2 linked regions of the Acetoanaerobium sticklandii genome follow. The protein of the gene in region 2 interacts with the protein of the main gene of each other region in a pairwise test. Links are inferred from orthologs where the notes say so. Each region holds a gene or a part of one and is shown on either strand. Other genes may lie near its edges.

Region 1 (7,431 bases), 2.0 Mb from region 2 along the record:
TAAACCAAAACTCTATAGCTAGGTTTAATTTTATCTTTAAATTGTTCTAATGGATTTACTTTAATTACATCTAACGAAAAAAGCTGAGTTTCTAAAGTAACCTCATCGCTATACCTAAATATATCAAACGATATCACATTGTCATACGGGCTTGGTTTTTCAATACTTATATAATTCATTATCTCTCCTTTTAAAACATTCCTCACTCATAAGATTATATATCTTATATAAAGCACTCTTTGTATTTATACTTAGATTATTGTCAATACTATAATCTTCTACTTCATTTTCATCATAAGAATCATTAGCTTCATATATTTTTTTCTGATTATCAATTATTTGATTTCTATAATCCTCATCGTATTTTAGCTGAGAAAGATATGCTAAAAAGCTACTGTCTTCAGCTGTATATATTCCTAAATTATTGTTTAAAAGAAACTCAGTGTTTCTTTCTTCTTGCCCAGGTAAGTACTCTCTTATCACAATAGGAAGCCTACATGCCATAGCCTCTGTTATACTAATGCCACCAGGCTTTGTTATAATAACATCACTCATTTTCATTATTTCATCTATGTTTTTAACAAACCCGAGCACCATGATTTGGTTATTATAGTCTTTTTCTTTCTTTAAATATAGTATTTCTTCATAAAGCTCTTGATTGTTTCCACAAACGACTAAAATGTTTGACAGCTCATTATGTCTAGAAGAACTATGAAGGTTAATAGAGCTATTATTTTCATGCTCAATAAGAAGCTTTACATAGTCCTTTATATTTCCTATTCCGTATCCTCCACCCATAATCAAGTATGTGAATTTATCTCCTAGGGCATAGTCATCTGTTAAAAAATCATGGTTTTCTTTAAGAAACACATGGTTTTTTCTTAATTCTATTTTGTCATATGTGTTATTAAATGAATCTTTAATCGGAATACCAAAAAATTTAGCTTTCACATTGTCATGTTCATCTTTTTCAAGTAATTCAGGTTTTACTTCATTAAGAAAGTATTTAAGTCTATCTGATGCAAAAATAAAAAAATCACTTGCATCATTAAGCCACGATGGATGAACTACGTAATCAGTTACTACAGTTAGTATACATGCATTTAATCCTTCTTCTGATTTTACATACTCGTATATTTCTGTAAGCTCAAGTAATTCACCAATAAATGGGTGGGTACAAATTATAAAGTTAGGCTTTTGCTTTTTTAATATAGACATAAGCTTTTTTTTGATTATTACTTTATTAAAAATATCTGTAACTGTGATTTCCTCTTCTTGAATCTTCTGCTTTAATTTTTTAGAGCTTCTTTTAAATTTTCTAGGATTCTCTAAAGCTTTTTCTGCTTCCTTTTTATATAAGAACGAGTAGACATTTGGTATATACTTAATCGCTTTTAGGTAATACTCAGTAAAAACCTTATTAATCAAAGGATTTACATCTCCTAAAATATCGAAAATATCCACTTTAATTTTTTTTGAATCTATTTTTTGATTCTCCAGATAATCTTTTAGGGCATTTGAAACACTTATATGTCCATATCCAGCTGTTACTGTCAAAATAAGCACATTTATTTCTTTCAATTCAAACCCTCCTAAAGTTGCTTTATAAGACTTCTTTTATATACTCTGGACTTTTAATATAGTCCAGCTTTGGGAGTATCAAACTATTTTCAACTTTAAAATTAATTGATAGATTATATCCATTTTTCATTATATCTATTATAGGGCTTTTGGTATTTACATAATTTAGCAGCTTCGCACTGTTTCCAATTGCATTTACCTCATATGGCGGAGCTATTGCTACAGCGTTGATGTTAATATGATTACCAGCTAGAGTTATTTCAGACATAGAATTTATTCTCTGCCCGTTTATACTTATAGCTTCACAGCCTTCGCTTTTTAGCTCATTGACTAAAATAATAAATAGCTTTCTTTCTTCCATAAGATATGCTAAATTTCTATCATCATGGGTATCGATTATTATTCTAATCCCAGGACCTTCTACACTTGTATATGCCATAAGATTTTTTAAGTAATCCGCTTTGTTTTTGTATTCCATTAAAGCTTGATTTTCATCGGATGTTTTATCTTCCAATTTTTCAATTTCCCTCTCATAGGCTTTCTTTTGCTTCATAAGAGTATAGCTTTCAATTCTCTCTTTGTTTATTTTAGTTATAGTGTCTCTCATTATAAACGAACCATCAGAGCTGATTTGATAAGGACTTTTTATCTGAATTCCTATGAGGATACCTAGTATCATAGTCATAATCAAAAAACATCTAACAGATTTCAAAGCCATAACTCATTACTCCCATCTAGAATCTTCTATATATTCTTCTAGTTCCTTTACTCTATTTTCAAGCAAAGCCATTCTAACTTCTAGAGTTTCACTTTCTTCATTTTTTTCTCTAACCTTTTTTATAAAGAAATACCCTAGAACAAATGGAACAATAATCATACCTAATAAAACTAGAATATTTGTCCCTTGGATAAGATAAATCATAAATAAGCTAGCTCCTTTTTTCAGAAAAGACCCTACCCCAGGTAGAGTCTTTTCATATAATATCTATTCTACAGTTATATTATATCCATCTTGCTCAAAAATATTTACAATATGGTTCCAAATTTCATCTTTTCCTGTTTTTTTAAGGGAAGATATAGGAAGTATCTTCTCTCCATGATAGTCCAGTTTTTTTCTCATCATAGAAAAAGTTTTTTGAAAAGCCCCTCTTGATATCTTATCTGATTTTGTTGCAATAATTGTTACTGGGATATTGTAATGCACTGCATATTTGTACATCAAAATATCATCTTCCTTTGGCTCATGTCTAATATCAAGTAGCAGGAATATATGTCTCAAATCCTGACTGTTTTCAAAATACTCCTGCATTACAGTTCCCCAGTGTTGACGTTCTGTTTTAGCAGTTTTTGCGTAGCCATAGCCTGGCAAATCAACAAAGTAGAATTCTTCATTGATTTTGTAAAAATTAATAGTTCTTGTTTTTCCAGGATTTTGACTTACCCTTGCTAAACTTCTTCTATTTAGAAGAGTATTAATTGCAGAAGACTTACCTACATTGGATCTTCCTACAAAAGCAACCTCTGGCAATTCATCATGAGGATACTGAGTTTTAGACATTGCACTTATTACTAGTTCAATTGATTTTAATTTCATTATTTTTCATCCTTTTTTACTTGCTGTTTTTTTTCGCTTTTATCCATGATAAGCGCATGTTCTAGAACCTCATCCATATTTGAAACTAGAACGAATTCTAGTTGCTTTCTTATATTTTGAGGTATATCATCTATATCTCTTTTGTTGTCCAGAGGAAGCAGTACTTTTTTTATTCCAGCTCTATGAGCTGCAAGTACTTTCTCTTTTATTCCTCCAACAGGCAGTACTTTTCCTCTTAAAGTTACCTCTCCAGTCATAGCAAGCTCACCACTTACCGGAATCTTGCTTAGTGCTGATAAAAGAGCTGTAGCCATGGTAACTCCAGCAGATGGGCCGTCTTTTGGGATGGCTCCCTCTGGAATATGAACATGTATATCTTTTTCCTTGTAAAACTCCGGCTCTATGCCATATCTATCTGCTATTGATCTAACATAGCTCATACCAGCTTTAGCAGATTCCTTCATTACATTTCCTAGCTGACCTGTTAATTCCAGCTTTCCTGAACCTTGCATTGTAGTTACCTCTATAGTAAGAGTATCTCCTCCTACAGGTGTCCAAGCTAATCCCGTCACGCTTCCTATTTCAGGTTTTTCTGATACAGTTTGGTATCTAAATATAGGCTTTCCAAGATATTTTTCCATATTTTGCTTGGTAATCGTCACTGATTCAAGTTTTGGATTTTCTACCTTGCTCTTTGCCGCTTTTCTGCAAAGCTGCCCAATTTTTCTCTCTAAATTTCTTACTCCAGACTCTCTTGTATATTTTGAAATTACTAGCTTTAGATTCTCATCAGATATCTTTAAAAAGTCCTCAGAGAGTCCATGCTCTTTTAGCTGTTTAGGAAGCAAATAAATCCTTGCAATCTTAAGCTTTTCTTCCTCTGTATAGCCTGAAATTTCTATTACTTCCATCCTATCTAAAAGCGGTCTAGGTACTGTAGATAAAGAGTTTGCAGTAGTTATAAAAAGCACTTTTGAAAGATCAAAAGGTATCTCCATATAGTGATCAGTAAAATCTTTGTTTTGCTCTGGGTCTAGAACCTCTAGCATCGCAGATGCAGGATCTCCTCTAAAATCAGATGCCATTTTATCTATTTCATCAAATAAAAATACTGGATTTTTAACCTTTACTTCTTTTATAGCATTTATAATACGACCTGGTATTGCTCCCACATAAGTTCTTCTATGTCCTCTTATTTCTGCTTCATCTCTAACTCCACCAAGAGAAACCCTAACAAACTTTCTGTTAAGAGATCTAGCAACTGATTTTGCTATAGATGTCTTTCCTACTCCAGGAGGCCCTACTAAGCATAGGATAGGTCCTTTCATAGATTTTGACAGCTGTCTTACTGCTAGATATTCTATTATTCTTTCTTTTACTTTTTCAAGGCCAAAGTGGTCTTCGTCAAGTATGCTTTCAGCAAGCTTGATATCAAGCTTATCCTTGCTTTCCTTATCCCATGGAAGAGCAAAGAAATTATCAAGATATGACCTTATTACTCCACCTTCTGCTGATGATGGCGACATTCTTGATAGTCTTGCTATTTCCTTTTCTATCTTTTCTTTTATTTCCTTTGATACCTTTAGCTTTTTCAATTTTTCTTTGTATTCATCTAGCTCATCAGAAACCTCTTCGTCTTCACCTAATTCTCTTTGAATAGCTTTAAGCTGTTCACGAAGGTAGTATTCCTTTTGAATTTTATTAACTTGCTTTTTCACTCTTATATTTATAGTTTTCTCAATTTCTAATACTTCAATTTCCTCAAGCAATATTCTATAGATTTCTTCCAGTCTAAGCTTTGGATCAAAAATTTCTAAAATATTTTGCTTTTGAGCTGGCTTTAATATGATATTTGCAGCTACAGTATCAGCAAATCTGCTAGGCTCATCTATGTCAGCCAAGGTTATTAATACCTCTCCAGATACTTTGTTTCCTATATTTACATACTCTTCAAAAGTATCTAGCACCAATCTCATAGTTGCATCTATATCTTTTTCTTCTCTAAGCTCCTCAGAATAAATAGCTTCTTGGATTTTTGCTCTAAAATATGGTTCAATCTGATAGAGCTCTTTTATTTTCGCTCTTGATATACCCTCTACCAATACTCTTATGGTGTTTCCAGGAAGTTTTAGCATTTGCTTGATTTTACAAATAGTTCCTATGTTATAAAAATCATCCTCAGTCGGGATATCTATTTCTGGATCCTTTTGAGTTGTTAAAAATACTAGCTGTTCATTTACCATAGCCTCTTCAAGAGCTATTATAGATTTTTCTCTTCCCACATCAAAGTGCAGTACCATGTATGGGAATATAGATATTCCTCTTAAGGGAATAATTGGCATGTCTACTGTTTTCATTTTATAATTTTTTGCCATAACTATGCTCCTTTCAATATATAACTATCAATATATAGCGTATATATAATTAATTTCTTTATTTTCATAGACTTATTTTTCATACTAATGATATCATAAAAGTAGGATATCTTGCATTATTAATCAACAAAGGAGTTTTTATTGTGTTTAAATTTTTTCTGACATTTTTCAAGGTTGGTCTCTTTACCTTTGGTGGCGGTTATGCCATGGTTCCCATTATGGAAACTGAGCTAGTTAAAAAAGGGCAACTACTTTCTTCAGAAGAATTCGTAGATTATATTTCTGTAGCTCAAAGCTTTCCCGGTCCTATTGCTGTCAATTTGTCTGTACTTATGGGCTATAGAATCCATGGCCTTATAGGGGCTATTCTTTCATTACTTGGAACTGTTCTGCCTTCGTTTATAATAATTTTATTTATTTCTTTGTTTTACTCTAAAACTAGAAATTCCAAAATATTAGACGGATTTTTTTCAGGTATTATACCAGTGGTTCCTGCACTACTTGGATTTTCATTTATAAACATTTTTCAAAAAAGCAACAAAAAAGCTTCATCAATTGCTCTTATTGCTATGACTTTTTTAGCTGTAGCTTTTTTTGATGTAAATCCACTATTTATAATCTTAGGGGGGGTGCTTTTAGGTATATGCAAATATTACTGTCACTCTTCTTAGCTTTCTTACAGATTGGTTCTGTTAGTTTCGGGGGAGGCTATGCTATGCTCCCATATATAGAAACCATGATTATTGAAAATCACGGATGGCTTACTAATTCAGAATTTCTAGATATCCTTGCAATATCTCAGGTTACCCCTGGTCCAATTGCCATAAATGCTGCTACCTTCATAGGCTTTAGATATTTAGGGTTTTGGGGAGCAGTTTCAGCTACTGTTGGCATAGTATGCGGACCATTTATATTCATGAGCATAGTAACTAGATTCATTGAAAAATATAAATCAAGTGATATCTCAGAGTATATATTTACTTTTTTAAGACCTATAACTTCTGCGCTGATTTTATCTGCGGCCTATTCGACTTTACTAAAAAGCGTAATCGATTTAAAATCGTTTATTATATTTTCAGCATCTTTGATGCTCCTGCTTTTCACTAAGCTTCATCCTATTGTGATACTTATGTTTTTTGGTTTTGTAGGTTTATTTATATAATTAATTAAGGGATGCTGTTGCATCCCTTAATTAATTATTTTAAGTTTTGAACTTCTAAACTTTCTAAGCTGTCTCTTCTGGGGTATCATCTTTTTTATTAGACTTAAGAATTACATAAGGCTGTTTATTATCTGTGATGCTCTCCTTAGTAATAACTACCTTTTCTATATCATCTCTAGACGGAACCTCATACATTATATCCATCATAACTTTTTCTAAAATACTTCTAAGTCCTCTCGCTCCAGTTTTCTTAGCAATTGCCTTTTTAGCAACTTCTACAAGAGCTTCATCTTCAATGTCTAGTATTACTTTATCCATTTCAAAAAGCTTTTTAAACTGCTTTACAAGAGCATTTTTGGGCTCTTTTAAAATAGAGATAAGAGCTTTTTCATCTAATGGGTCAAGCGATACCACAACTGGAACCCTTCCTATAAACTCAGGAATAAGTCCAAATCTAAGAAGGTCTTCTGTTTGAACCTGCTTGTAAATTTCACCTACAGCAATATCGTTTTTAGAAACGATTTTTGCTCCAAAGCCTAGAGCTTTTTCACCCATACGTCTTTGAATTATCTTGTCTATGCCGTCAAAAGCTCCTCCAACAATAAATAAGATATTAGTAGTGTCTATTTGCAGGAATTCCTGATGAGGATGCTTTCTTCCTCCTTGAGGTGGAACATTTGCTTTAGTTCCCTCAATTATTTTTAGTAGGGCTTGCTGAA
Region 2 (8,500 bases):
AGCATATTTTTGAAATCCAACTTTCTTATAGGATTTTATAGCTCTTTCATTATAAGCTGCCACCGTGAGTATCATCTTTCTATATCCGAGTTCTTTGAAATACCATCTTAATAAAGTAGTAACTGCGTCACTGCCATAGCCTTTAGATAGCTCTCCAGGGTCAAACACTATCCCAATCTCAGCTCGTCTAAATAGCCTGCTTACATTTCTAAGAGACATATATCCAACCATCTGACCTTGCATATCAAAAACACTAAAGCATCGCTTCAAGCCTTTTGTTTTAAGCTCAAACCACTGCTGCCTTTCTTCTATATCCATATAGGGGAAATTGTAATCGTAAAAAAGCAAATCGTCATGCAAGGACCAGTGGAGCATTTTTTCCACATCTTCCTTACGCATTGACCTTACACTTACTTTATTTCCCCATAGTATAATCTTATCATCCATATTAATGCTTTACTCCCTCATGTGGGCTACATTGTGAAATAACTGGAACTGTCCAAGCCATGTCAGAGGAACCATACCTGTTTCTCCATGTCTGTGCTTTGCAATAATAACCTCTGCTATGTTTTTTTGGTCTGAATCCTCATGATAGTATTCATCTCTGTATAGAAACATCACAAGGTCAGCATCCTGCTCTATTGCTCCTGATTCTCTCAGGTCAGATAGTATAGGTCTATGATCCGAACGCTGCTCTGGGGCACGCGATAGCTGAGATAGAGCTATTACTGGACATTCTAATTCTTTCGCTAATATTTTTAGTGAACGCGATATCTTCGATATTTCTTGCTGACGACTTTCTCCTTTTGAATCTGACTCCATAAGCTGAAGGTAATCGATAAGAACCATATCTAGTCCTTTTTCCATTTTAAGCCTTCTGCATTTTGACCTTAGCTCTACTACGCTTATTCCTGGAGTATCATCTATATAAATATCTGTCTTGGAAAGAACTTCCATTGCAGTTATGACCTTTGGCCATTCTTCCTCATCCAGATTTCCATTTTTAAGCTTATTTAGCTCAACTCTACTCTCTGCTGCTATCATCCTTTGAATGAGCTGTTCTTTACTCATCTCCATAGAAAATAGAGCTACTTTACAGCTATCCTTAAGAGCTGCATTGTGAGCAATATTTAACGCAAAAGCAGTTTTTCCCATAGCTGGTCTAGCTGCAATAAGCACTAAATCGGTTTTTTGAAGCCCATTGGTTTTTCTGTCTAAATCTATAAAGCCAGTAGTAAGGCCTGTAATACTTCCTTTATTTCTATACAGCTCTTCCAATATTTCGTATGCGCTTAGCAGCACCTGTGAAATAGCCGCCATGCTCTTTTGACTTTTAGATTGTGATATATCAAATATGCTTTTTTCAGCCTGTTCTAGTAAGTCAGCTACTTCATCTTCTCCTGCATAGCTTCGCTCCATTATAAAGCCTGATGCTTTTATAAGCTTACGTAGTATGGATTTTTCTTTTACTATTTCTGCATACTTGCTTACATGACGAGTAAAGTCAGGAGCAGTAGAAAGCCCAGTAAGATAAGTGATTCCTCCTACCATATCCAGAGATGATCTCTTTTTTAAGCCTTCTGACAAGGTTATAAGGTCTATAGGCTCGCTTTTTTTGTACAAATCCATCATGCAGTGGAATATCTCTTTGTGAGCATCCTTATAAAAATCATCCTCTTGAAGTACATCACTTACTACAAGCATTGCTTCTCTATCAATTAAAACACTTCCAAGAACTGATTGCTCAGCTTGGATGGAATGAGGCGGTAATTTCCCCTCCATAAGCCTACCTCCTGGATAAGTTGATTAATCCTTTTGCTTTACTTCTACGCGAAACTCAGCAGTAACATTTTGATGAAGCTTAACTGGAACTGTGTGAGACCCAAGCATTTTTATGTGATCATCTAATAGGATTTTTCTCTTATCTATATCAATTTTATGTTCCTTATTTAGTCTTTCTGCTATGTCCTTTGATGTAATTGAGCCAAATAATTTGCCCCCATCTCCAGCTTTTGAATACATAGTTACAGTTATAGCTTTTAGCTTTTCTGCTAAATCCTTAGCATCTTGCTCTTCTTTTTGTTTTTTTAAGCTTTCAGCTGTTTTTTGTTGATTCAAATCGTTTATTGAGCTTGCTGTAGCTTCCTTTGCCACTCCTTTTGGAATTAAAAAGTTACGTGCATAGCCATCGCTTACTTCCTTCATTTCGCCTTTTTTAGCTGTTCCCTTTACGTCCTTTAAAAATATAACTTTCATCTATTCTTCCTCCTTTAAAAATTCCATTATTAGCTCTTCTACTTTTTCTACTGCTTCTTCTGTTGATACATCCTTAAGCTGGGCTCCTGCAGTATCTATATGCCCTCCTCCGCCTAGTTTTTCCATCAGCATGTGAACATTGACATCGGATAGTGACCTAGCACTTATAAATACTAGTCCATCGCTTCTTTTTGCTACTGTAAATGAAGCTTTTACTCCCCTGATGTTGAGCAGTTCATCTGCTATCTGAGCGGCAATTAAAGATGGGTTTTCAAGGTTTTCAGGACAAGAAGTAATTGCAATGCTTCCTCCCAAAATTTTCGCATTTTTTATTCCTTCAGCTTTTACTAGGAAACTATCTAAATCTCCTTGAAAAAGCTGCTTAACAGCTATGGTATCCGCTCCAAATTTTCTTAAAAACGCAGCGGCTTCAAAGGTTCTAACCCCTGTTTTAAAAGTGAAGTTCTTTGTGTCTAGCGTAATTCCCGAAAGCAATGATTCTGCAATCAAGGTATCTATATATGGTCTATCCTTTACATACTGGATTAGCTCTGTGACCATTTCACTCGCAGAGGATGCATAGGTTTCATGATACACAAGCACAGCTTTATCAATAAACTCGACTCCTCTTCTATGATGGTCAATAAGCACTATTCTTTCTGAGATATCAAGTAGTGCAGGATGCTCTGTAAAACTCGGTCTATGAGTATCTACAACAATTAATAGAGTCGAAGGAGTCATTACCCTAAGAGCTTCTTCTTTTGCCATAAATACACTCTTAAAATTATCGTTTGCTTTTAATCTATCATAAAGCACATCTATAGATGAGTTTGGATGGTCTAAAACTATATGGGCTTTTTTACTAAGCATCTTACAAATTCCATACATACCTATAGCCGAGCCCATAGAATCTAGATCTGGGTTATGATGCCCCATAATGATTACAGATTCACTCTCATTTATTAAGTCTCTAAGCGCATGAGCAATAATTCTTGCTTTTACTCTAGTTTTCTTTTCTACAGCCTTGGATCTTCCTCCATAGAAAATAGAGCGCTCATCTCTTCTTATTACCGCTTGGTCTCCACCTCTTCCTAGAGCTAAGTCCAGCGAGGTTATAGAGTTTTTGTAGGTTGATGATAAGTCGCTTGCCATAGAAGCTGCCCCTATGCTCAGAGTAAGCGGTAGAGAGTTTCCATGGTCTATCTTTCTAATTTCATCCAAAATAGAAAATTTATCAGCTTCTAAATCACCCAATGCTTTTTCATCCATAAATGCCAGATATTTGTCCTTGGTAATTTTTCTAAATGCACCTGAATGCTTATTTGTCCATAGCTTAATAGTTCGTTCTACCTCTGCCTCTATTATTGGTCTTACATCCTCTGATGCTGAATCCAGAACCTCGTCAAAGCTGTCTACTTGAAGATTTATGATAACTGGCTTGACCATTTCATAGGCGGTTTTTAATTCATTGAACTCTGTTACATCAAAGAAATAAAGTGCAAATGATTTCTCATGATTTTCATTTTCTATGATGTTGTATTTTATATCAAAGATTTTATTTCCAATTTGAGTATGGGTCTGCATATTAGTAGTGTCTGATTTTGTAAAGTTATCGAGCATTATAGAAGGTACTACCTCATCGATAGGCTTTTCTATCATATCATTTTGCTTTACTAGCTTACTGAATTTTCCATTATACCAAGTCAGATTTCCAGTATTGTTAAGTATACATAAAGGAAGTGGAAAATCTATAAGGGTCTGCTTTGCAGTTTTGTCCATATCCATGGATAAGGTTTCTATATACTCCACCCACTGAAGATTTCTCTTTGAAATAATCTTGTGGTTATAGTAAATGAGATACAAAAGCAGCAAAAGAGCAGCAGAGCCTATATATAGGTTAAAATACAGTAAAGTAATGCTTAGAATTCCTATAATAAGAAGATAGGCTTTTGATTCAGGTATATTTATCTTAAGGCTAGTTTTCATTACATTCCTCCCAAGCTATCTTTTTAATCTTCTAAAATTAAATACAGCATCTGCAAATCCTATTATTGATATAAAACTAGATACGGGCAGTAGTACAATCAGCAGAAGAATATAAATAGTCTTTGCACTTTTATTTAGCTTAGCATGTTTAAAGAAATATCCTATCACTGCTATCCCTTGCAAGAAGAATAAAAGTATAAAAATAGCAGCCATATTTAAAACTAAGGTTTCATAATAAGGATAATTAAAATATCCAGAAACCAAAGTAAGCAGATAAATAATCAGCACACCAAGAGATATATTCCCTGGCATAGAAAATTCTGTGATGCTCGCCACATGGTTTTTATCACCAGTTCTTCGTATTATAAGAGCTGACATATAATAGTTCAAAAACGACATAATGAGCGTAGAGCCAATTATTATAGAAGGGAAAAACAGCTTAACTGAGCTAAGGATTTCTTCTACATTAGGTTTTTTTACATTCGGAATTTCTTTTATAATCTCATATTGAAGATTGAGAGATTCTCTAAGTATTGCAAGTATGCTGTCTAAAATATCTATACTGAGAAATAACGAAAGCACTTGCATAAAAACTACTGTAGTAAAGGTCATAGCTAGAAATCCATAAAATACACTCTCAAAAGCAGGACGCTTTTCTCTCATAAAAAAGCCTATGCATACCCCTGGAATGAGAAATACTAAAAGAGCAGAAAAAGCAGTTATGGGGTGAATAAAAAATCCTAAAATAACTGTCGTTGTAACTGCGCTTAATAATCCATAATACATTTTGTTTCTGTAGGTAGTTATAATTACAGGCACAGATGTAAATAGCGATAGAAACGATAAAAACGGCACATAAGTACCTATTAATATGAATATTACTCCTATCACGGTAAGTAATGAGGACTCTATAAGACTTTTCCTATTAAAATCTATATTTTTTTTCTTTGGTTTTGGTTCTTGCAACAGCATCAGCTCCTAAAGTAGTCTATCAAGATATTATACCATAAACCAGATAGAGTAAAAATAGTTCTAAAATCTAGAGGATATATGAGTTGTTAGCTGATGAAATTTTTATCTTTGCGTATAAATCTATTCTTCAAGTCTAATGATTTATTCTGATACTACCTAATAAAGCTCATAGCAACCTTTTTCTCTTGGTCTGGCTTCAATTCTTTAGCCTCTTTTGTATCCATTAATTTCATCATATATGCCATGTTTTTACCAAGTATTCTCATAATTTGCATTCCTTCTTCATCTTGAAGAGCATCACCAGGTTTGCTTCCATGTATTACATTCCAGTAGTTAGATGAAGGAACCATCATCTCAGCATAGTTTAAGTAGTTGTTAAGCTGGTTAAATGCAGGAACTCCTCCAGAGCGTCTAACTGCAACTACACTTGCTCCCACCTTATGTCTTAACAGGTTTCCATTTGCACTAGACACATAAAATGCTCTATCTAAAAACGATTTCATAGTACCTGCAACAGCAGAAAAGTATACTGGTGAACCTAGTATTACTCCATCTGCTTCTTTCATTAGCTGAATATAGCTGTTTACTTCATCGTCTTTCATTATACACTGCTCATCTTTTGATTTATAGCAAGCACCACATGCCATACATCCTCTTATAGCTTTATTTCCAACATGAACGATTTCTACTTCTATCCCTTGGCTTTCAAGTTCATCTGCTACAAGCTTTATAGCATGATAAGTATTACCTTCTTTTTTAGGGCTACCATTAAATGCTACTACTTTCATTTTTCTGCCTCCTTTAATAATTAAATTATAATTAGAAAAAAACCCAAATCTCTCAGATTTGGGTTTGGTATTTAGTCTACAACATATGGTAAAAGAGCGATATTTCTTGATCTTTTTATAGCTAAAGTAAGTTTTCTTTGAGCTTTAGCTGATGTACCAGTAATTCTTCTTGGAAGAATCTTACCTCTTTCAGAGATATATTTCTTTAGTAGATTTACATCTTTGTAGTCTATCATATTTATTTTTTTACCCGCGAACGGATCAACTTTTTTTCTTCTTCTTCTTGCATTTCCTTTTTGCATAGCCATCTTTTTTCCCTCCTTCTTTAAGGTAATAAAACTGGCTTAAAATGGTACGTCATCATCATCCAGAGCACGGAATCCATCTGAATCTAAACCCTCAGGTTCAAAAACATTGTCATTTTGATTGCTAGAAGCACTTCTAAAAGATGAATTACTCGTTCTCTCACTTTTGTCGCCCCATTCCAGTATCTGAACATTCTCGGCAACAATCTCAGTGATATACCTTTTTTCGCCTTCCTTTGTATCATAGGTTCTATTTTGGATAGAGCCTTTTACAGCAGCTAGTCTTCCCTTAGCAAGATAGTTGGCACAGTATTCAGCGCTTTTTCCCCATACTACTATGTTAAAAAAGTCTGTCTGTTTTTGACCATCTTTACCAGTAAAAGCTCTGTCTACCGCAATGGAAAAGGTGGTGAGAGCATTTCCTGTTGAAGGAATGTATCTTAATTCCGGATCCCTTGTGAGTCTTCCTATAAGTATTACACTGTTCATCAATATCCCACCTTACTTTGTATCGTTATTATTTTTCGTCAAGCTTTACGATCATGTGACGAATTGCGTTATCCATAATCTTTAGGTTTCTATCGATTTCTTTAGGAACTTCAGTAGTTGACTTGAAGTTGATAAGAACATAGTAACCCTCTGTAAGTTTTTCGATTTCATAGGCTAACTTTCTAGTTCCCCATGTATCTACTTTTACTACCTCTCCGCTAGACTCGATGATGCCTTTAACTTTGTCAAGGACAGCAGTTTTAGCTTCTTCTTCTAGGTTTGGTCTAAGAACATAGATTAATTCATAATTTCTCATTACATTTCACCTCCCTTTGGACTGTACGGCTCTAACGTTAGAGCAGAAAGATGAGACAAGTATTAAATCTCATACTAATCTATAATATCAGCTTTCATAGCAAAAAGCAATTTTTTTGAACTTAAGCAGATTATTTTTTTGCTTCATCCTTGCTTATATGTTTTTTGAGTCTTCTCTCAAGCTCAGCTCTTTCTATCCAAAGCTGCTTGTCACACGTGAAACACTTTATGCGAAAATCCATGCCAATACGCATGATTTCAAAGGTGTTACCTCCACAAGGATGGTTTTTCTTAAGCTCTACAACATCTCCAATTTCAAATTTTATAGGCATGAAAATCTTCCTCTCTTTAGATAAAAGGCTACCTACTTCGGATAATGCACTACTACACTTAAATCCGGCATTATTTCGAATATACCCTTTACATCTATATTATATTTTTCCATAACTTCTATTACCTTGTCCATAAGAGTCCCGTTAAACTTTATAGATATCCCACAGCTCTTGTCTATTTGTCTTGGAGTAGGAATTACCATTATTTTTATATCAGCTTTTTTTAGCATCTGCTCAGCAAACATAGCGTGGTGAGTTGATGCAAAACTTATTACATACATAATCTAAACCGCCAATCTATTTGGATTTTGCTTTAAGGCTTCTACTATGTCATACATGTTAGCTACTCTTCCAACAGCTAAATTGCCCTTTATATTGTAAAAATCTAGGCAGGTTCCACAAGATAATATTTCTACGCCCTCTGCTTCCATTTTTTTAAGGTTTTCAATAGCTTCTTCATTTTCTGCTGTTAGCTTAACTCCGCTGTTAATAAAAAGCATCTTTTTAGGATAAGGCTTTGTTTCACTAAGAGTATATATAAAGCCTTTCATAAGAATCTTTCCTAGCTCTTCATCTCCACTTCCAAGCAGATTTGAGCCTATAAGTACTACCTCATTTTGAGCTTCTATTTTAATTTCTTCTAATTCTTGCTCGTTTGATTGACGAGTAGAACCTTCTTTTGTTTTTATAAAAGTGATTTTGAATAGATTTTCTTCTTCCTTTAGCTCCACAGCCATCTCAAGTGAAGCTGCTAGCTTCAGTAAGTTTTCTTTAGCTGTTTTATTGTCAACTGTAACCTCTAAAGCTCCCTTTTCTATGCCTTCTAGCTCTTGCTTGGTTTTTATGACAGGCATAGGACAAGCCATTTTTTCACAGTTTAATTTTTTAATCTCCATAATCTCGTTCTCCTTTTAATATACTCTAAATATAAAAAATGGTTAACATATCTCATTGATAAGCTTTTCATGTTAGCTTCAAGCTATGAATTTCTAGCATTAGCTTAATATCTAAAGCTTGGTAAATATATCAAAGATAAAGTTATACGAGTAGAAATATT

What was found. Proteins that work in one complex are often made in the same cells at the same time.
Region 1: the proteins of rplI (region 2) and lon interact in binary tests that used the Escherichia coli proteins (3 or more experiments, as listed by UniProt). The link is inferred for Acetoanaerobium sticklandii from one-to-one orthologs.

The regions. Positions count from the first base shown.
Region 1 is NC_014614.1:708,964-716,394, reverse strand. Bases 2,863-5,936 are described here. They hold lon (endopeptidase La), read right to left. Parts: upstream 5,551-5,936; coding sequence 3,175-5,550; downstream 2,863-3,174. Other genes in these bases: CLOST_RS03230 (chromate transporter), read left to right, coding at 5,694-5,936; yihA (ribosome biogenesis GTP-binding protein YihA/YsxC), read right to left, coding at 2,863-3,175. Also shown: CLOST_RS03260 (hypothetical protein), read right to left, coding at 1-179; CLOST_RS03255 (MGDG synthase family glycosyltransferase), read right to left, coding at 160-1,581; CLOST_RS03250 (DUF881 domain-containing protein), read right to left, coding at 1,604-2,299; CLOST_RS03245 (hypothetical protein), read right to left, coding at 2,306-2,503; more of yihA, read right to left, coding at 2,567-2,862; more of CLOST_RS03230, read left to right, coding at 5,937-6,221; CLOST_RS03225 (chromate transporter), read left to right, coding at 6,266-6,712; ATP-dependent Clp protease ATP-binding subunit ClpX, read right to left, coding at 6,776-7,431.
Region 2 is NC_014614.1:2,693,211-2,701,710, forward strand. What follows is about bases 532-3,531. They hold rplI (50S ribosomal protein L9), read right to left. Parts: upstream 2,257-3,531; coding sequence 1,807-2,256; downstream 532-1,806. Other genes in these bases: dnaB (replicative DNA helicase), read right to left, coding at 532-1,782; CLOST_RS13000 (DHH family phosphoesterase), read right to left, coding at 2,257-3,531. In the rest of the region: CLOST_RS12985 (GNAT family N-acetyltransferase), read right to left, coding at 1-447; more of dnaB, read right to left, coding at 457-531; more of CLOST_RS13000, read right to left, coding at 3,532-4,242; CLOST_RS13005 (YybS family protein), read right to left, coding at 4,258-5,208; CLOST_RS13010 (flavodoxin family protein), read right to left, coding at 5,367-6,002; rpsR (30S ribosomal protein S18), read right to left, coding at 6,074-6,310; CLOST_RS13020 (single-stranded DNA-binding protein), read right to left, coding at 6,347-6,796; rpsF (30S ribosomal protein S6), read right to left, coding at 6,825-7,112; CLOST_RS13030 (DUF951 domain-containing protein), read right to left, coding at 7,243-7,443; CLOST_RS13035 (putative Se/S carrier protein), read right to left, coding at 7,476-7,724; sulfurtransferase-like selenium metabolism protein YedF, read right to left, coding at 7,728-8,339; CLOST_RS13045 (CvpA family protein), read right to left, coding at 8,451-8,500.